3 regions of the Propioniciclava sp. LT294 genome follow, and region 1 is predicted to be linked to each of the others. Evidence: predicted binding sites of a transcription regulator. Region 1 holds the regulator's gene; each other region holds the start of a gene.
The links. Region 1 encodes LexA, which represses DNA repair genes until DNA is damaged. Its sites were predicted from a motif close to TCGAACANNTGTTCGA; they were not measured.

Region 1 (6,958 bases):
CCAGCGCCTGCGCGGCTGGGGTGGCAACCTGTCCCGCCAGGCCGGTGGCCGGGCGGCCGGTGGTGCCGGCATCGGTGGCCGTGGTCCCGGCGAGACGAAGATCGAGACCGACCGGCGGCGCATCCGCACGCGCATCGCGCAACTGCGCAAGCGCCTGCGCGACCTGGACGCCGTGCGTGACACCAAGCGGTCGGAGCGCAAGCGGAACCAGGTTCCGTCGGTGGCGATCGTCGGCTACACGAACGCCGGCAAGAGCTCGCTGCTCAACCGCCTCACCGGCGCCGGCGTGCTGGTGGAGAACGCGTTGTTCGCCACCTTGGACCCGACGACGCGTCGCACCCACACGTCCGACGGTCGCGTGTTCACGCTGACCGACACGGTGGGCTTCGTCCGGCACCTGCCCCACGACCTGGTCGAGGCGTTCCGGTCGACGCTGGAGGAGTCCGCGGACGCCGACCTGCTCGTGCACGTCGTGGACGCCTCCGACCCGGATCCCGCGGGCCAGATCACCGCCGTCCGGGCCGTCCTGAACGAGATCGGCGCACACGACATCGCCGAGCAGATCGCGTTCAACAAGATCGACCTCGTCGACGAGGCCACCCTGATCCCGCTGCGCACCCTCGCCCCGGACGCCGTCTTCCTCTCCGCCCGCACCGGGGCCGGTGTCTCCGACCTGCGCGACCGGATCGAGGCGCGCCTGCCGCGTCCGGCCGTCGACGTGGACGTGCTCATCCCGTACGCCCGGCACGACCTGGTCGACCGCATCCACAGGACGGGCGAGATCCTCAGCAGTGAACACACCGCGGAGGGGACGCGCGTCACGGCGCGGGTCAACCCCAACCTGGCCGGCGAGCTCGTCGAGTTCGGGGCGTCGACATGACGGACGCCGAGGGCGAGGCGGTCGACGGCCCGGACGGCCGGCCCGAGGCCGCGCTGCTGCCGTTGTGGCACATCGCCCGCCGCTCGGAGTGGGCGGAGGCCCGCGAGGTCGGGGTGTACCTGCACTCGACGCGCGGGCGCACGCTGGGTGAGGAGGGGTTCATCCACTGTTCGTACCCGCACCAGGTGGGGCTCGTGGCGCGTTCGTTCTACGCCGACGACCCGGAGCCCCTGGTCATCCTCGAGATCGACCGCGCCCGGCTGGGTCGCACCCGGGTGCGCCTCGAGAAGGTTCCCGGGGGCGATCAGGCGTACCCGCACCTGTACGGCCCGCTGCCGACCGCGGCGGTCGCGACGATCCGGGCGCTCGCGTTCGACGACGACGGTGCGCTCCTCCTCGGCGAGCCGGAGCGCCCCGAGGAGTGACCAGCCTCGGACGGGTGCCCAGCCGAACCGACCAGATCCTCGACGCGGCCGTCGAGGCGATCGGCGGTGCCCCGCGCGAGGGGCAGGTGGCCATGGCCCGCGCCATCGACCACGCGTTCGTCGAGAGGGAGCACCTGCTCGTCCAGGCCGGCACGGGCACCGGAAAGTCGCTGGGTTACCTCGCGCCGTCGCTCGCCTACCTGAAGGAGAACCCGAAGGGACGCGTCGTCGTCGCCACGGCGACCCTGGCCCTGCAGGCGCAGTTGGCGAGCAGCGACATCCCCGCTGCGGTCAAGGCGGCGGGCAAGGTGACCGGTGGCGAGGTCACGCACGCGATCCTGAAGGGCCGGACCAACTACGCCTGCCTCCACCGGGCGCTCGACGGCATCGGGAGGGAGCAGGAATCCCTGCTCGGCGGGGAGGACCTCGTCGAGGGCCTCCGTGCCGGTCGGGCGGACGCGGCCTCGGTGCTGGGCGCGGAGGTGCTCGCGCTGCGTGCGTGGGTCGAGGAGGAGCTCGAGGCCGAGGGCAGCGGCGATCGGGACGAGGCGCCCTCCCACACGGCCGCCGCTTGGGCGCAGGTCTCGATCCCCGTGCGTGAGTGCCTCGGTCCCACGTGCGGCTTCTTCACCCAGTGCTTCGTCGAGCGCTCCCGCGAGACCGCGCGCAGGTCGCAGCTGGTGGTCACGAACCACGCCCTGCTCGCGATCGACGCCATGCACGGCAACACCGTCCTCCCCGAGCACGACTTCCTGGTCATCGACGAGGCGCACGAACTGACGGCACGGGTGACGGGCGCCGCTTCGAACGAACTCAGCCCCCAGCAACTGGAGCGGGTCTCCCGCCGCTGCACGACGCACCTGACCGATGACGATCTCGCCCTCGAGTTCGCCGACCTGGGCGACGCGCTGGAGAAGGCACTGGCCGACGCGCCGCTGGAACGCATCGAGGACCCCGACTCACCGGTCCTCGCCGTCCTGGCCCGCGTCCGGGACGTGGCCCGCCAGGTCGTGAGCGCGCTCAAGTCGGACGACCCCGACACCAAGCAGGCGGCCGCCGCGGCCAAGGAGGTCTTCGACATCGCCGAGGCGATGGCGGCCCTCAAGGACACGGACGTCCTGTGGGTCAGCGAACGCGAGCGCCTCGGTCGCTGGCTGGTCGTCGCCCCCTTGAACGTCGCGGGCCTCCTGCGCGAGAAGGTCCTGTCGAACACCACGACGATCCTCACCTCGGCGACCCTGAAGCTGGGGGGCGACTTCGAGGCGGCCGCGGCCTCCGTCGGGTTGCGCCGCAACGAGCGCGTCCTCGACACCGAGCCCGAGGAACGCACCGGCCTGGAGTGGCGCGCCCTGGACGTGGGATCACCGTTCGACTACGCCCGTCAGGGCATCCTCTACGTCGCGCAGCACCTGCCCAACCCGGGCCGTGACGGCATCGGCCCCGAGGCGCTGGCCGAGGTCGCCGAACTGGTCTGGGCCGCAGGAGGGCGGACGCTGGGCCTGTTCGCATCCCAGCGCAACGCCGAGGCCGCCGCCCGGCACTGTCGCGCCGAACTGCCGAAGATGACCATCCTGTGCCAGGGCGATGCGCAACTCTCGGAGCTGACGAGGCGGTTCATCGAGGAGCCCGCCACCTCGCTGTTCGGCACGCTCAGCCTCTGGCAGGGCGTGGACGTGCCCGGCGAGACCTGCCAGCTGGTCATCATCGACAAGATCCCGTTCCCGCGGCCCGACGAGCCGCTCATGCAGGCCAGGCAGAAGGCCGTGGCCCAGGCGGGCGGCAACGGCTTCATGGCCGTCGCCGCCACGCACGCAGCCCTGTTGTTGGCCCAGGGATCGGGACGCCTCATCCGCCGGTTGTCCGACCGCGGCCTCGTGGCGATCCTGGACCCGCGGCTGCGGACAGCTCGCTACGGATCGTTCCTGCGCGCCTCGATGCCCGGGTTCTGGTCGACCAGCGACCGAGAGGTCGCGGTCAACGCGTTGCGCCGCCTCGCCGGCTGATCACCCACCTCGCGCGGCCGACTCCTGTCGCCGTTCGTGCACCGGCGGCCCTACCGACGTGGACAGGTGCCGCGGCCACGCTCTGGGATCAGAGGCGACGCAGGACGGCGGTGACCTTGCCCAGAATCGTCGCCTCGTTGCCGTCGATGGGCTCGTAAGCGGGGTTGTGGGGGAGCAGCCAGACCTGACCGGGCGTGCGCTTGAACGTCTTGACGGTGGCCTCCCCGTCGATCATCGCCGCGACGATGTCGCCGTTGTTGGCATCGGGCTGCTGGCGCACCACCACGTAGTCACCCTCGCAGATGGCCGCGTCGATCATCGAGTCGCCCCTGACCTCGAGCAGGAACAGCGTGCCCTCGCCCACCAGGTCGCGCGGCAGCGGCAGGATCTCTTCGACGCGCTCCTCGGCCAGGATCGGGCCGCCGGCCGCGATCCGACCCACCATGGGAACGTTGACCGACCGCGAGACGTGCACGTCGTCGCCGAAGTCGGACACCGCCGGCGCCGCCTCCTGCGTGGGGGCGGGGGGCTCGTGGGTGGCGGGCCTCGACGAGCCGGGCAGGTGCACCATGAGGGCGCGGGGGCGCTTGGGATCGCGCGTGAGGAAGCCCTTGCCCTCCAGGACCTTCAACTGGTGGGTGACGCTCGAGGGGGAGGACAGGCCGACGGCCTCTCCCATCTCGCGGATGGTGGGCGGGTAGCCGCGGGTCTCGATCGCCTCGCGGATCGTCTCGAGGATGAGCCGCTGGCGGATCGTCAGGCCCTGCGAGTCCTCCGGCCCGTCGGGGAGTTGGCGGACCTTGCCGATGTGCGCGATCTCGTCATCGGTCGGGCGTCCGCGCCGGGTCTGCTTGGGGATCGCGGGGCGCTTGCCGCCCCGCCGCTCGTCGTCCGTTGTCGCCATGCGTTCACGCTAGGGCAATCGAACGCAGCATTCAAACACCTGTTCGGGTGTGTTCGGAGGCGGCGGAGGCCCCGCCGCGGGGCGGGCGGGCTTCGTCCCAGAAAGTGTCGGAGGCGGCTGGGACGGTTCCTGGTGTCGCGGAAAGCGCCGCGAACATCGGTGCGAAGGGTGCTTGCAATCGCAGAGATGTTCGATAATACTGATCGAACAGACGTTCGAAGAAGGGGTCATCATGACTGCTGAGCTGCTGGAGTACACCTCCGACTCCGATGTGGTCGTGCGCCGCATCCGGGCGGCCCACTCCGCCGCTTCGGCGGTGGTCGAGCCCCGCCGCCCTGCTGCTGCCCGCGCCGAGGAGCGGTGGGTGGGTACGGACGTGCGCTCCCGCGAGGTCTCCCGCCCCCCGGTCGTCACGTACGCAGCCGGCCCGACGTCACGTCTGGAGTGGACGCCCCGGGGCCTCGCCGTGATGGTGGTCCTCGTCGCCCTCATCGCCGGCGTGATGCTGTCCACCCTGGTGGGCGCCTTCCTGTCGGTGAGTGATGAGCCGATCGATGTCGGCGCATCCCCGACCGTCCTGGCGATGGGGGTCGCGCAGCCCGGCCGCTGAGGGCTGTGGAGGTCTGCAGAGGGCCCCGGTGCCGCCTCGGGCGGTCGCCGGGGCCCTCGCTGCCCCCAAAGGTGCCTGCTGGGTGGCCCTGTCGGCGGCGACCCGCGGGCGGGGCTTGCATTGCGGCGGCGAGGCTCCTAACCTCTACATGTAGTAGTTACATCAGTGTGTTTCGTCCACAGATTGTGGTCAAGGACTCACAAGATGTGCACGGCTCATCCACATGTTCCTCCACAGCGGGGGAGCAGCACCACATCAGACGAGGAGGTGGGATCGTTGCACTGCCCTTATTGCCGCTTCACCGACTCCCGCGTCCTCGACTCGCGCGTCGCCGAGGATGGTAGCTCCATCCGCCGTCGCCGCGAGTGCCGCTCCTGTGCCAAGAGATTCACCACCCTGGAGCAGATGCAACTCGTGGTGGTCAAGCGCTCCGGCGTCGTCGAGCCGTTCTCGCGGGAGAAGGTCGTCAACGGCGTCCGGAAGGCCTGCAAGGGCCGCCCGGTCACCGAGGCCGATCTGGCCAAGCTCGGCCAGAAGGTCGAGGAGACCCTTCGCGCGAGCGGTTGCGCCGAGATTCCCGCCGACGACGTCGGCGTCGCGATCCTCGGCCCGCTCCGCGACCTGGACCCCATCGCGTACCTCCGGTTCGCATCCGTCTACCAGCACTACGAGTCGGTGGAGGACTTCGAGGCCGAGATCGCACGCCTCCGCGCCGTCGCGATCCGCGACGAGGAGCCGGCCGCCGTGTCGACCGCCACCGCCGACCAGCTGTTCTGAACCATTCCCGCCGGCGCGATCCGTGCCGACGACCATCACCTCAGGAGGAGAGAAGTGACCGAGACCAAGCAGGCCCCCCGCCGCTCGACGGCCAAGGCCAAGGGGTTGAGCGTCGACCGCGTCTACACCACCCAGGGTGTGCACCCGTATGACGAGGTCACCTGGGAGCGGCGCGACGTCGTCCAGACCAACTGGAAGACCGGCGAGAACGTCTTCGAGCAGCGGGGCGTCGAGTTCCCCGACTTCTGGAGCCTGAACGCGTCCACGATCGTCACCACCAAGTACTTCCGCGGTGCCCTCGGCACCGCCCAGCGCGAGAACAGCCTGCGGCAACTCATCGACCGCGTGGTCGGCAAGTACGCCGAGGCCGGACGCGAGAACGGCTACTTCGCCACGGACGCCGACGCCGAGATCTTCGAGCACGAGCTCACCTGGATGCTCCTCCACCAGGTGTTCAGCTTCAACTCCCCGGTGTGGTTCAACGTCGGCACGAAGAGCCCCCAGCAGGTCAGCGCCTGCTTCATCCTGAGCGTCGACGACTCGATGCAGTCGATCCTGAACTGGTACAAGGAGGAGGGCTTCATCTTCAAGGGCGGCTCCGGTGCCGGCCTGAACCTCTCCCGCATCCGGTCGAGCAAGGAGCTGCTGTCCTCCGGCGGCACCGCGTCCGGCCCGGTCTCCTTCATGCGTGGTGCGGACGCCTCGGCCGGCACCATCAAGTCGGGCGGCGCCACGCGCCGCGCGGCCAAGATGGTCGTCCTCGACGTCGACCACCCCGACATCGAGGAGTTCATCGAGACGAAGGCGCGTGAAGAGGACAAGATCCGCGCCCTGCGCGACGCCGGCTTCGACATGGACCTGGGCGGCAAGGACATCGTCTCCGTGCAGTACCAGAACGCCAACAACTCGGTCCGCGTGAACGACGAGTTCATGAAGGCCGTCGAGGACGGCACCGACTTCGGCCTGCGTGCCCGCATGACCGGTGAGGTCATCGAGACCGTCGACGCCCGCGAGCTGTTCAACAAGATGGCCAAGGCGGCGTGGGAGTGCGCCGACCCGGGCATCCAGTACGACGACATGATCAACGCCTGGCACACCAACCCCGAAACCGGACGCATCACCGCGTCCAACCCGTGCTCGGAGTACATGAGCCTCGACAACAGCTCGTGCAACCTGGCATCGCTGAACCTGCTCAAGTTCCTCAACGAGGACGACACGTTCGACGTGGAGAAGTTCGTGAAGGCCTCCGAGCTGATCATCACCGCGATGGACATCTCGATCACGTTCGCCGACTTCCCCACCGAGGCGATCACCCAGACCACCAAGGACTACCGTCAGCTGGGCATCGGCTACGCCAAC
Region 2 (6,958 bases), on a different contig from region 1:
TTCATCGCCGGGCTGCTCACCCACGACCCGGGCATGTACCCCAAGAGGTTGATCCTCGCCGAGGCGCGGCGCATGGGCATCCCGGTGCTGGGGCTGGATGTGAACGCGTCCGATGCGGTGTACCGGGTGGAGAGGGTGGAGGGCATCCTCGGGATCCGGCTCGCCCTGACCGACGTGAAGGGCATCAGCGAGGCCGAGGTGGAGCGCATCGTCGCCGGGCGGCCGTACAGCGGGCTGGTCGACTTCTGGCATCGCGCCCGGCCCGGATCCGACGTCGCCGAGCACCTCGTGCTGGCGGGCGGGTTCGACTCCCTCTACGGCATCGACCGGCCGCAGGGGCTCGGGACGCGGGGGCGGATCACCCGCCGGGACCTGCTGCTCACGCTGGCCGACCTCGAGCGGGCCGACCGTGTGGACGCCCGGGCCCACGGCCGTGCCCGGGGGCTGGGCGCGGGCGGTGCGACCGGGCACCAGGCCGTCCAGGTGGCGTTCGACTTCACCGAGCCGGCGACCCTGGCGCGTGTTGCTGAGGGAGGTCCATCCGGCCCGCCGGTGGGTCCGGTGGACGTCCCCGGCGACGTGCGTGTCTCCGGCCTGCCGGAGATGACCAGTGAGGAGCGGATGGCCGCCGAACTTGCCGTGCTGGGCATGGACGCCACCCGCCACGTCATGGAGGACCACCGCGACTTCATCGAGGCGATCGGCACGACGAGGTCGGATGAGCAGATGAAGCGACGCAGCGGCAGCCGACTGCTGGTGGCCGGGGTGAAGGTGGCCACGCAGACGCCCCCGGTGAAGTCCGGCAAGCGGGTGGTCTTCCTGACCCTGGACGACGGGACGGGCCCGGTCGACCTCACCTTCTTCGAGGATGCCCAGGGTCCCTTCGCCCGGACGGTGTTCAACGCGTGGCTGGTCGTCGGCGTGGGGGAACTGCGGCGGACGGGTGCGCGCGGTGTCTCGTTGCGGGCGCTCGGCGCGTGGGACCTGCTCCACCTGGAGGCCCTGTGGCGCTCCACGCTCGAGGCGACCGGTGATGAGCGGGCGGCGGTCGCCGCCGTCCACGGCATCATCGACGCCGACCTCGCGGCGCAGGCGTCCGGCGTGGCCGAGAACGAGCGGCTCAGGGCCGACTGGAACGCCCGGTCGCAGGATCGGCCGTACGCCGACGGTGGGGGCGGGTCGCAGGGGGAGCGGGCCAGGCGCCGGGCCGACACCGAGCACGCCGGAGCGGCCGGCGGCATAGGCCAGCGGCGGGTGCTCATCCACCCCAGCGGGTTCGTGCAGTCGCCCTACACCGACGTCGCGCCGGCGGGGGAGTCCCCGAAGTCGGTCCCGAGGAAGTTCGCCGACCCGGGGCGCAAGCTGTGGCACTCCAGCCCGGGGTCCTCGGGGCGATGACCGGTGGGGTGGCCCCTCAGCGCCGCAGGGGTGAGTGGGCGGCGCCCCGTGCCCGGCCACGGGGGCGCCTGCTTGACGAAGGGTCGGAGCCACCACCTAGCATGGGATTCGAATCAGAGTTCGAATAAGGAGGTGTCGTGCCCGTCCTCGCCCATGTCGACATGGATGCCTTCTACGTCGCCGTCGAGGTCCGCCGCCGCCCTGAGCTGCGGGGCAGGCCGGTGTGGGTCGGCGGCGCCAACCGAGGCGTGGTGCTGTCGGCCTCGTACGAGGCGCGCGCATTCGGGGTCGAGGGCGGCATGTCGTCCACCCGGGCGCGACGCCTGTGTCCCGACGCGATCGCCATCAAGCCCGACCACGACGCCTACGAAGCTGCCTCCGACGGGGTGTTCGCGATCTTCTCCACGATCACCCCGCACGTCGAGAAGGTCTCCCTCGACGAGGCCTTCCTCGACATCACGGGCACCCGTCGGCTGCTGGGGGAGCCGGAGGAGGTCGGGGAGCTCATCCGGGCCCTGGTCGCCGACGAACAGGGCATCGGGTGCTCGGTGGGCATCGCGCCGACCAAGCTGATCGCCAAGATGTCGTCGAACAGGGCCAAGCCGAACGGGTTGTTCCGCGTCCAGCCCGGTGAGGTGATCCCCTTCCTGCACCCGCAGCCGGTCGAGAAGATCTGGGGGGTCGGGCCGTCCACCGCCGAGAAGCTCAACAAGCTGGGCCTCCCCACGATCGCGGACGTGGCGCACACGCCGAAGTCCACCCTGCAGCGGGCCTTCGGAGCCCGTGCCGGGGGAGAGCTGTGGGAGCTCGCCTGGGGCATCGACGGACGACGCGTCGTCACGACCGAGCGAGGAGACCGCAGCGTCGGCAGCCAGGAGACCTTCGCGAAGGACACCGACGACCTCGACCTCGTCCGTACCGAGTTGCTGCGCACCAGCGCGCGGGTGGCGGCCCGCATGCGCATGGCCCGGGTGGTCGGCCGCACGGTCACCCTCACCCTGCGGTTCGCCGACTTCCGCACCGTCCAGAAGTCGCTCACCCTGCCGTACCCGACCGATGTCACGGATGAGGTGTACGCCGCTGCCGTCCGGCTGCTGCGCGCGTTCCGGCTCGACCGTCCCCGGTTGCGGCGCGTGGGCATCCGGGTCGAGCAGGTTCTGGACGTCGACCAGGTCGCCACCCAGCCCGCCCTCGACGAGCCGGACCGGGGCTGGCGCGAGGCGGAGCGTGCCGCAGACGCCGCCATCGCCCGATTCGGTCCACACGCGGTCTCGCGGGCCACGTTGGCGAGACGGGTCGGTTCCGTTTGAGACAGTGGGCGCCTACACTTGTTCCACACCCGTCAACCGGGTCCGCCCACGATGAAGGGAGGCGCGCGATGGCACTGTCCGACAAGGAGCAGAAGCTCTTGGAGCAGCTTGAGGCCGCCCTCGCGGCGGAGGATCCCAAGCTCGCCAACACGCTCCGTGGTACCACGACACGGACGCTCCACCGCCGCCGGGCCGCGATTGCCGGGTTGGGCTTCGCGCTCGGTCTGGGCGCCCTCATCGGAGGCATGCAGATCGCTTGGTTCATCAGCGTCATCGGTTTCGTGATCATGCTGGTCGCCACCGTGGTCGCCGTCAGTTCCTGGCGAGTCGTCGAGACGCAGTCCCACGGGCGTCACCCCGAATCCGATTCGGCCTTCACCGACCGCATCGACGATCCTTGGCGCCGCGGCGACGACCCCTTCTGAGTCGAGCCGGTCGGGCCAGTGACGCGGCCACCGATGAGCCGAGAATCTCAGCGCGCTGCCCTGCGGGGCGGCGCGTTGTTGTGTCCGGACCTCTCGCGCGCCCGGGTCCTGAGCGCCGCCGTGATGGTGGTGACCTCGGCTTCCCACCGACTGGGCAGGTCGAAGTTCTCGCTCCGGTCGTACAGCGCGCGCTCGGCGGCCGCGGCCAGGCTGCGCAGCGCCTTGGCGGCTGCCTCGTCCCCACCGAGCGACGTGACGAGCCTCTCCGCGGCGTAGCGGGGGGAGCCGTCCGGCCAGGGCAGCCGAACGTCGGACACGACCTCGCGCACCTCGTCCCAGGCGGACAGCGTGTCCGCCCGCGCATCGCCCGTTCCGGCGAAGCGGAGGCGGCGCCGGCGAGCACGCAACAGGCGCGGACCGAGGAACGCCGCGCCGGCGCCCGCCGCAACGAGCGCGACCACCAGCGCCGGCAGCCAGCTGCCCGGTTCGCCCTGCGGTGCGGCCCCGCCCGGGGTCGGCTCGGCCGTCGGTGTGGGCTGCTCGGCCGGGGTCGGGCTCTGCTCACCGGCCGTGGGGGCGGCGGTCGGCTCGGCCGTCACCCCGGGGTCCTGCGGCGTGGTCCCCGGCCCTGAGCCGGTGTCGCCGCGTGAGGGTGTCGGCTCGAAGGCCACCCAGCCCAGTCCGTCCAGCCACAGTTCGGGCCACGTGTGCAGGTCACGGGCGCTCACGCCCCAGCCGTCGCCCTCCTGGGTGCCGGGGGCGAACCCGACCGCCATGCGGGTCGGGATGCCCACCTCGCGGGCCATGATCGCCATCGCGCCGGCGAACTGCTCGCAGTAGCCCGTCCGGGAGCGGAAGAGGAAGTCGTCGATCGTGGCCAGGCCGTCGCCGGTGCCGGTGCTGGGAGCGGTGGAATAGGTGAACGTGTTCGACCTGAGGTAAGCCTCCAGCGCCTGGGCCTTGGCCCCTGCCGTGGGTGCGGCCTCCGTCAGGTCCAGGGCCAACTCGCGGACGCGCGCGGGGACCTGGGCCGGCAGACTCTGGGTGAGTTCCCGGTCGGGGCCGGTGGTCGAGCCCGCGCGGGCGATCGTGTCGGCGTCCGGGCGTACCTCGAGGCTGCGCACCTCGTAGGTGACCCCTTGGGTGGCGGAGGTCCGCGCGGGTCCGGCCATCGCCATGACATCGAGCGTGTCGAGCGCGAAGCCCCACTCGCCCGGGGCATCGAAGGCGGTGGGCGCATACGGGACCGGCAGCCACTCGCTCGCGAAGTCCCCGATCTCGACGGTCGTCGTCCGGGCGACTCCCGAAGGGGCGCCGGGCGGGGCCGGGATCCGGCCCGTGGCGACCCGTACGTCGGACAACGCGAACCCACCGGTCGACAGCGCGGGGAGCGTGGCCAGCTTCAGGTAGGTGCCGCCCGGACTGTCCGTCCGGTAGCGCAGGATGACCTCGTCGGATCCCTGGACGAGGTTGCGCTTCAGGTCCAGGGACGGGTCGCTCATCTGGAGAGGTTCGTTGGTCGTGCGCGGCTCGAAGGTGGGCACGAGCAGGGCCACCGCCCACGTCGCGCCGATCGCGCCGGCGGTCATGACGACAGCCGTGGCGAGGGCGGCGACGTGAGCGGTGGGGCGGTCGGTGCTGCCCCAGGGGCTCGCGGCGAGCAGGACCAGGCCGATGCCGATCGCCAGCAGGGTGAACTCGCTGAAGAGGGTGGGCGTCGCCAGCCCCAGGGCCACCACCAGGTACATCCCCGCGAGCGGGATCACCGCCGCCCCGGGGCGCTCCCCCCCGATCGCCAGCGCGTCCGCCAGGACGGTCAGGGAGGCGACCCCAGCGACGAAGATCAGGGTGGCTCCCGGGCTGGGGAACATCGGCGCCGAACTGGTCTGGATGAACCGGAGTCCCTCACCCAGGAGTTCCGGCGCCCGCCACGCGTGTTGGGCACCGTGCGCCCAGGCGACCGCGCCGATGCTCGCCGCGGCAGCAACGACCCCCTGCACGAGGACCACCCCGGGGGCGGGCAGCCGCAGTCCCCGTCGTGCGACCCAGCCGGCCACCAGGACGAGCACGATGGCGGCCCCGGCAGCCTGGACGGCGGCGGTGTGGCGGGTCAGCTGGGTCCAGGCCACCAGTTGCAGGCAGAGGGCGACGGCCAGCGCCAGGCCCAGGCGGGTGTCGGTCCTCATCGGGCCACCCCCAATGAACCCCAGACGTGGGCGAGGTCGGTGGAGGCCTCCACCTCGCGGACCTCCCAGCCGTGGTCGACCAGCACGTTGCGGCCGTCCTCGAACCCGGGCCGGGATTCGGCCTCCGGCGCCATGGTGAGCGCCGTGCGCTCGTGGCGGGACGCCGTGGTCGCGGCCAGCAGGTCGGCGGTCGCGCGGTCGAGGCCGCCCAGCAGGGCGACCACGCGGTTCTCGGAGGAGGCCTGGGCCATCCGAATCGTGGCTTCGTGCAGGTCGGGGACGGTCGCGACCTCGGCGTCCACCAACGGCTCGAGCCAATGCGCGGACGCGCCGACCCGGTCGCTGGAGACCTCGTGGCGCGTGCCCTCGGCGTCGATGAGCGTGACGGTGTAGCCGTCCTCCAGCAGGCGCAGCCCGACGGACGCCGCCGCCGACACCAGCCACTCGAAGGTGGGCTGCTCGCCGCGCGCGGACGGGTGGACGCCGGCACGTGAGTCGAGCAGCACCCAGGCGGTCGGGTCCCAGGCGGCCTCCTCGCGGCGCACCATGAGCGTGCCGCTGCGGGCCGTCGAGGGCCAGTGGATTCGGCGCACGTCGTCACGGGCCTGGTACTCGCGGACGAGGACGTCGTCCGGGCCCGACACCGCCGTCTGCGGAATGGGCGTCTCGCCCGTCGCGCCATAGGCGGCGGCCCGGCCCGACGGCAGCGGGACGACTGCCGGGGTGACGACCAACGGGGTCGGATGGGCGATCCGGACGGTGTGCACCCAGAACCCCAGGACATCGGTGAACCGGATGCGGAAGCCGTCGAGGGTGTGCCGGCCGCGCCGCCGCGCCCGCACCGGATAGGAAGTGGCGGTGGTGGCCCCCCTGCGGTCGGCGAACAGCCGGGCATGGTGCGGTGGGCCCAGGAGCGCGCCCGGATCGTCCTCGGCGATGACGTACCCACCCGGGCTCGGGCGGACGGCCGTGGCCGTGACCTGCACGGTCGCCGGTTCACGGACGCTGGTCGCGGCGGGCTCGACCGTCCGAACCAGCGTGAACTGGGGGCGCAGCACGAGCAGCGCCAGCAGTGCGACCACCGGCAGTGCGACCAGGAAGATGGCGGGCCAGACGAGGTCCTGGTTGCCGAGGGCCATCCCGAGCATCATCACCAGGCCCCCGAGGAGCCAGAACAGGATCGTGCGGCCGGTGGGGCGGGGGAGCGCGGGCATGCCGTCCTAGGCGCGACGCGGCGCCGGGATGGAGGCCACGAGCGAGGACACGACGTCTGCGGTCGAGGCCTGCGCGGTGTGGGCCCGGTGGCTGAGCAGGACGCGATGGGCCAGCACGGGCACGGCCAGCGCGTCCGCATCCTCTGGGATGACGTAGCCGCGGCCCTGCATGGCCGCCCGGGCACGGGCCGCCCGGAGCAACTGCAGGCTGGCGCGCGGAGAGGCACCCAGACGCAGCTTGTCCGACTCGCGGGTCGCCGCCACGAGGGAGACGACATAGTCCTTCAGCGCCGGGTGGACGAACACCTCGGCGGCCCGGGCGCGCGCCGAGAGGATGCCCGCGGCGTCCGTCACCGGACGTAGGTCCGCGAGCGGGTTGTGCGCCCCGTGGTGCTCGAGCATGTCGATCTCGGCGGCCCGGGTGG
Region 3 (6,958 bases), on a different contig from region 1:
TTCTTCGACCCGCAGGCCTACGTGTCGATGGTCGGCCGGTTCGGGCAGATGGGCGGCACCATGCCGGTGATCGCGGGCATCATGCCGATCACCGCCGCCTCGCAGATCGAGCGCTTCGGCGCGATGTCCGGGGCGCCCCTGCCCCCGGACGTCGTGCTCCCCCTGCGCGAGGTCGCCGACGACAAGGAGCGCTTCCGCGAGGTGGCCCTCGGCATCGTCACCCAGCTCTGCCGCGACGTCATCGACGCCGGCGCTCCCGGTCTGCAGTTCTTCACGCTGAACCGCTCCACGGCGACGTCGGAGATCCTGGGGCGGCTGCGCGCAGACGGGGTCGCGCAGGCGTCCTGAGGGGATTCTGCGACCCGGTCAGCCGGCCGGGCGCCACGCACCGGGGCCGTCGATGTCGACGGCCACCAACCGCTGCGTCGGTCGCGTGAGGGCGACGTAGAGCACCCGGACGCCGCCCGGGGACTCCGCGACGATCTCGTCGGGGGAGACCACCACGACCGCGTCGTACTCCAGGCCCTTGGCCTCCAGCGGCGAGACGAAGAGCACCCGCTCGAGGTTGGCCGGGTTCATCCGGGTCCCCAGCCGCGGGGGCAGCAGTTCACGCAGCGCGTCCAACCGCGACGGCGGCGCGATGATGCCGACGGTGCCGCCCACGGCGTCCGTCATGCGGTCGACGACGCGGACCAGGTCGCTCACCAGCGCGGAGGATGAGGTCTCCAGCAGTTCGGGGTCGTGCCCGGTCGACCGCACGGCCCGGGGCAGGTCGGCGCGCGGGTAGGCCACCTTGACGACCTTCGACGCGAGGTCGAACACCTCGGCCGGGGAGCGGTAGTTCACCGACAGGCGGAACTCGCGGTGCGGCGCGTTGCCGATCAGGTCGCGGACCGCGCGGCCCACCTCGTCCAGATCGGGCCAGGAACTCTGGGCGATGTCGCCGACGATCGTCCAGGACGCCTGCGAACCGCGGCGGCGCAACAGGCGCCACTGCATCGGGGTGATGTCCTGGGATTCGTCCACCAGCAGGTGGGCGTAGGTCTCGTGGCGATCCTCGGTGAGGTCGTGCTCGACGGTGCGCCGCAGCCTGTCGGCGGTGGTCACGAACTCGGTGACGTCCTCACCCCCCTCGATGAACAGGCTCGGGCCGGTGTCCTCGACGGGTTCGGGCCCCAGGATCGAGACGAGCTCGTCCAGGAGTGCCATGTCGGCAACGGTCCACTCATGCCCGTCCGCGTAGGACGACGACAGGACACCCTGCTCGTCCCGGGTGAGGATGCCGTCCGCGACCCTGGCCGTGACGCGGGGGTCGGCGAGCCGGCGCAGGACGTCCGTGGCCGCCAGCGGTGGCCACCACGCGTCGACGAAGTCGCGATAGGAGGTGGCGTCGGTGATGAGGTCCGGGACCGCTTCGGGATCCACGTCCGCATCGTCGGGAACCTGCGCGGCGAGGGCGGCGACGAGCGCCTTCTCTGCCGCGGCGCGCCCGAGGTTCACACGCTGGTGGGCGAGCACGCCCGAGCGGATGCGGGTGAGCTGGGCGGCGTCCAGCTTGAGCACGTTGCCCTTGACGGTCACCAGCAGCGAGGGCGGCTCGGCATCGGGATCGCCCAGTGGCAGGTTGATGAGGTTCTTCAGCACCGACACCATGCGGAGCGAGCCCTTGACGAAGGCCGTGGGCGCGTCATCGACGACCTGGGAGGACAGCCCGCCCAGCACGTCGCCGGCGACCTGGCCGATGGCGCGCAGCGTCACCGAATCCTCACCCAGGGAGGGGAGCACGCGCTCGATGTAGTTCATGAACACCGGGCCGGGACCCACGACGAGGATGCCGCCGCGCTCGAACCGGCGCCGGTTCGAGTACAGCAGGTAGGCCGCGCGGTGCAGGGCCACGACGGTCTTGCCGGTGCCGGGGCCGCCGCTGATGATCGTCACGCCGGGGTGGTCGGCCCGGATCGCCATGTCCTGCTCGGCCTGGATGGTGGCGACGATGTCCCTCATGCGAATGCCGCGCGAGCGCGACAGGGAGGCCATGAGGGCGCCCTCGCCGATGATCGGCAGGTCGTCATGGTTGGACTCGGCGTCCAGCAGGTCGTCCTCGATGCCGACGACCTTGTCGTTGCGACAACGCAGGACGCGGCGGCGGACCACGTCCATCGGCTGCTGCGGGGTGGCACGGTAGAACGGCTCGGCGGCGCGGGCGCGCCAGTCGATCACCAGCGGCTCGTACTCCTCGTCGCGGACGCCGATGCGCCCGATGTAGCGCACCTCGCGATGCTCGGGCTCCTCGAGGTCGAGCCGACCGAAGACCAGGCCCTCGTGCTCGGCGTCCAGCACGGCGAGGCGCTTGGCGGCCTGGAAGGTGAAGGCGTCGCGCTCGAAGAGCGCCGTCCCGTCCTCCTCGCGCATCCATGTCTGCCGGTCGGACTGGAAGATCTGGTGGCCCGTCTGGGCCGCGCTGCGGGCTGACTGTGCCGCCTCGTCGAGGCGTGCGTAGACGGCGTCCACATGAGCCTGCTCTTGGGCGAGCTCGCGGGCGAGGAGTTCAGAGTCGTTCAAGGCGGAGGGTCCCTGTCCTGTCTGTTTTCGGCCAGAGGCCAACTCTACCCCTTCCCCTCAACGCGCGAGTGCCTTGTTCGTCGGACGGATGTCCTCGCCCGTCAGGAACTCGTGTGCGGCGTACGTCGCGAGGGCGCCGGTGAGGAGTTGGGCCCACGGCTCCGTGCCGCCGGGGCTCGACGCCGATGCGTGGAACAGGCCCGGACGTCGCTGGTCGCGCAGGGCGGGGCGGGCCAGCAGTTGCTCCACGAACGAGTCGCGGCCCGACCACCGGGGCGGACGTCGCCAGGACGCGCCCGGGTCACGGGTGTCGATCGTCGCGTCCGACTCCCGGGGGGCCACGTCCGTGATGAGGACGCCCCGCTCGGCGAGCCGGTCGGCCAGCACGTCCACCAGCGCGGACGCCGGACGCGGTGTCCCGGCGGTGTCCTGCAGGCGCCAGCGCCCGAAGGTCCGCTCGACGGCCAGCCGGGCGGTGAACCAGGCAGGGGTGGCCTCCGGAGCCAGCCCCCGGTCGGACGCCAGCGCCACGACCCGAGCGGCCAGCGCCGGGTGCGGGAGCGTCCTGGCCACGTCGGCCAGGCTCCGGCGCGGGTGGAGGCCGGCGCGGACGACGGCGTCCGGGGTCAGTTCGGCCTCCAGGCCCAGGGGGCGCATCGTCTGCCAGGTGTCGTCGGCGGCGTCCACGAAGTCGCGCCAGGCCTTGGCGTTGGCCTCGCCGAGGGTGGCGACGTCGGCGTACCAGACGTCCCCGCGGTCGGTGGGGGCGCCGTCGGGGTCAGGGACGAGGTCGAGCCCGTGCAGTCCCAGCGCGCCGGCGGCGGGGCGTCCGGACTTCTTGAACAGGTCGCGCCAAGGGGCTGGGAAGTCGAGGGTGTCGCCGAGGGCCGAACGCAGCGCGTCCGCCTCGCCGGGGGCCGCCACCAGGGTGGTCTCGTGGCCGGCCCGGGCCAGCCGGACGGCCGCGGCGACGCCGGCGAAGGTGTGGCCGAGGACGGTGACGCGGCCCACGTCAGGCGGGGGTGGGGGAGTCGTTGCGGTTCCGCCAGCGTCGGAAGGCGGCCCAGCCGCGCCGGATGCGGCTGGTGATCGACCACAGCACCACCAGTCCGACCACGATGAGGACCGCGACCACGATCGCTGCCGCGACGGGGGCCAGGGCGACGAGGGTGGCCACGCCGGTCACCGCGACATCGCCGGTCGCGGAGGCCGCCACGTTGGTGAAGGGTTCGGGCGAAGTGTTGACCGCCAGGCGGATGCCCGCCTTGGTGAGGTGGCTGACGAGCGCGGTGATGCCGCCCACCGAGGCGAGCGTGATCGTGGCGAGGTCGCCCGTGGCTCCGGCGTAGACCGCGCCGATCGCCGCGCCCGCGATGGGCCGGATGACGGTGGAAACGGTGTCCCAGGCGCTGTCGATGTAGGGAATCTTGTCCGCGACCAGCTCGATGGCGCACAGGATGCCCATGATGACCAGGACGTCGGTGCGCTGGAACCCGGCGGGGATCCCCTCGATGCCGGCGAAGCGGCCCAGGACCCCGAGCACGAGCACGGTGCCCCAGGCGTTGATGCCACTGGCCCAACCGGAGGCGAATGCGGCGGGAAGCATTTCCATGGGGTCAGGGTAGTACCGGGTAGGGTGGGCGCCGTTCCGCCCCTCCTGGGGCGCCCGCGGCCAACAGGAGGCACCATGAGCGATGCACTGGAGTTCCTGAAGGGTGTGGACAAGCTCCACGCCTTCTACACCGAGCACGTCCGGATGTTGGCGCACGCGTACCACCTGACCGATGAGGAGGCCGCGCACATCCTCGACACGCACGACTTCCGCAACGTCGCCCGCTCGATCCTGCGCCCCCCGCGCGTCGATGTGATGGACAGCACCTTCCGCCGGTTGTGAGTCGCTCGCGGTGACCCGCGGGGTCGCGGTGGGCCACGGCCTCGCCCTCGGCAAGCGCTCTTGACGGACTGTCGGAGGGGGTGCGTAGAGTGGTGAATCCTTCGAACGGAAGTTCGAATGAGGTTTCCTGTGGGGTGGATCATGCGGCGCTACGACGAACCGATCGCGGTGCGCGCGGGTGAGGTGGAGGGCCTGCCCGCGCCGGTGGAGTTCCTGTGGCGCCGCAAGCTGTGGCGCGTGCTGGGGGTGGAATCGCGCTGGCGTGAGACCGCGGACTGGTGGTCCCTGAGGGAGTCCGGCGACCTGCTCGCCGAGGCCGAGGTGTACCGGGTGCTCGCCAGCTCGGGGCGGTCGGCGCTGCCGGGCGTGTACGAATTGGCGCACCCGGTCAACGGGGAGGAATGGATCCTGCGGACGGTGGTGGACTGATGTCCGCCGAAGCGGTCCGCACCCACGGCGCCCCGGACGCCGTCGACGACATCGCCGCCGCCCTGGCCGCCGCCGAGGACGCGGTGCGTCCCGCCGAGCGCTACCTGGCCGCCCACCGCGCCGCGCTGCGGGTGGCGGCGGGCGTGCTGGCGCGCCGGCGCCCGCGGTTGCGGGAGCGGGTGGGCATCTGGACGGTCCTGGCCCGCGTCGCGCCCGAGTTGGGGGAGTGGGCCGACTACTTCGCGATGATCCAGCTCAAGGTGCAGGCGGTCGACGCCGGGGCGGTGGGTGTCGTCAGCACCCGCGAGGCCGACGACCTCGTCCGCGACGCGCGCGCGTTCGCCCGGGCGGCCGGCCCGGGGGCGCGGGATGCCTGATCCCTTCGTCCACCTGCGCGTGGCGTCCGGGTACTCGTTGCAGTACGGCGCGTCCCACCCCAGCGCGCTCGTCGAGGCCGCCGCCGGCCACGACATGGACACGCTGGGGCTCACCGACCGGGACGGCCTCTACGGGGCGGTCCGGTTCGCCAAGGCGTGCCTGGCCAGCGGCGTCGCGCCCGTGGTGGGTGTGGACCTCGCGGTGGCGAACGACCCGCGGCGTCCGGAGCGGGGCCGCACGCGGGCGGTCGTCCTGGCCGAGTCGCGGGCGGGCTGGGGGTCGCTGTGCCGGCTGGTCAGCGCCACGCACGCACGCGGTGAACGAGGGGCGCCGGTCACCACCCGGGGCTTGGTGGGGGAGCACCGCGACGACGTCGTGGTCGTGCTGGGCCCCGACTCCGACCTGGGGGTCGCGCTGGCCCGGCGCGACGAACGGGCCGCAGAAGGTGTCCTGGCCGACTGGCTGGAGGTCGTCGAGCCACACCAACTCGTCGTCGGCGTCACCAACCACCACCTCGCGGGGTCGGGTCCCGGGTCGGCGCGGTTGGCCGGGCACATGCTCGCGTTCGCGGACGCCCGCGGGCTGACCGGCGTCCTCACCAACGCCGTCCGCATGGCGCGCAGGTCGGACGCCCCGATCGCCGACGTGCTGGACGCCGCCCGGCGCCTCGTGCCGCTGGACGTCCGCAACGTCGACCGGCGCAACGCGGAGGGACACCTGAAGTCCGGCAAGGAGATGCTGTCCACCGCCGAGGAGGTCGCCCTGCTGGCCGGACGTCGCGACGCGACCGGGCTCATCGGGGACACCCGTCACCTCGCCCTGCGTTGCCGCCTCGACCCGGTCGCCGACATCGGCCTGGGTGAGATCCACCTGCCCGAGTTCCCGGGTGGGCTGGCCGAGCTCCGCGCCCGGTGCGAGTCCGGCCTGGCCGCCCGCTGTGCCGCGCCCACGGCGTCCGTGCGGGACCGGCTGGAGGACGAGCTGGCGGTCATCGAGCAGATGGGGTTCGCCGCCTACTTCCTGACCGTGGCCCAGGTCGTCGACACGGTGAAGGAGATGGGCATCCGGGTCGCGGCGCGCGGTTCGGGTGCGGGATCGCTGGTCAACTACTGCCTGGGCATCTCGGGGGTCGACCCGATCCGCTACGGCCTGATCATGGAGCGGTTCCTCTCGCCGCTGCGCCGGGCGCTGCCCGACATCGACATCGACGTGGAGTCCGCGCGCCGGCTCGAGGTGTACGACCGGGTGTTCGCCGACTTCGGTGCCGATCGGGTCGCAGCGGTGGCGATGCTGGAGACGTACCGCGTCCGCCATGCGATCCGGGACGTGGGGGCCGCCATGAGTCTCCCGCCCGGCGACATCGACCAGATCGCCAAGTCGTTCCCCCACATCCGGGCCCGCGACGCCCGGCATGCCCTGCGCGAGCTGCCCGAGCTGCGGCGGGCCAACCTCGGCGACGCGCAGTTGCGGGTGCTGTTCGAACTGGTCGAGGGGCTGGACGGGCTGCCCCGGCACGTGGCGCTGCATCCCTGCGGGGTGATCCTGTCCGACGCGACGCTGGGGGGCCGGACGCCGGTGGAGAGCTCGTTCGGCGGCTACCGGATGAGCCAGTTCGACAAGGACGACGTGGAGGACCTCGGGCTGCTGAAGCTCGACATCCTCGGCATCCGGATGCAGTCCTCGATGGCCCACGCG

Region 2: the regulator LexA is predicted to act here: its motif matches at 1,507-1,522, upstream of dinB (DNA polymerase IV).
Region 3: the regulator LexA is predicted to act here: its motif matches at 4,558-4,573, upstream of AC5YDA_RS01350 (DUF6504 family protein).

Annotation. Positions count from the first base shown of each region.
Region 1 is NZ_JCAKNG010000002.1:418,504-425,461, reverse strand. Features, by position in the region: gene hflX (GTPase HflX) at 1-880, shown strand, start outside; gene AC5YDA_RS04650 (DUF952 domain-containing protein) at 877-1,305, shown strand; gene AC5YDA_RS04645 (ATP-dependent DNA helicase) at 1,320-3,308, shown strand; gene lexA (transcriptional repressor LexA) at 3,397-4,212, opposite strand; gene AC5YDA_RS04635 (hypothetical protein) at 4,445-4,822, shown strand; gene nrdR (transcriptional regulator NrdR) at 5,099-5,599, shown strand; gene AC5YDA_RS04625 (vitamin B12-dependent ribonucleotide reductase) at 5,654-6,958, shown strand, end outside.
Region 2 is NZ_JCAKNG010000001.1:281,274-288,231, reverse strand. Features, by position in the region: gene AC5YDA_RS01340 (DNA polymerase III subunit alpha) at 1-1,398, shown strand, start outside; gene dinB (DNA polymerase IV) at 1,536-2,708, shown strand; gene AC5YDA_RS01330 (DUF3040 domain-containing protein) at 2,777-3,133, shown strand; gene AC5YDA_RS01325 (transglutaminase TgpA family protein) at 3,181-5,319, opposite strand; gene AC5YDA_RS01320 (DUF58 domain-containing protein) at 5,316-6,533, opposite strand; gene AC5YDA_RS01315 (AAA family ATPase) at 6,540-6,958, opposite strand, start outside.
Region 3 is NZ_JCAKNG010000001.1:288,841-295,798, reverse strand. Features, by position in the region: gene AC5YDA_RS01375 (methylenetetrahydrofolate reductase) at 1-348, shown strand, start outside; gene AC5YDA_RS01370 (HelD family protein) at 367-2,562, opposite strand; gene AC5YDA_RS01365 (hypothetical protein) at 2,620-3,573, opposite strand; gene AC5YDA_RS01360 (DUF4126 domain-containing protein) at 3,575-4,174, opposite strand; gene AC5YDA_RS01355 (hypothetical protein) at 4,250-4,456, shown strand; gene AC5YDA_RS01350 (DUF6504 family protein) at 4,574-4,885, shown strand; gene AC5YDA_RS01345 (SAV_6107 family HEPN domain-containing protein) at 4,885-5,262, shown strand; gene AC5YDA_RS01340 (DNA polymerase III subunit alpha) at 5,255-6,958, shown strand, end outside.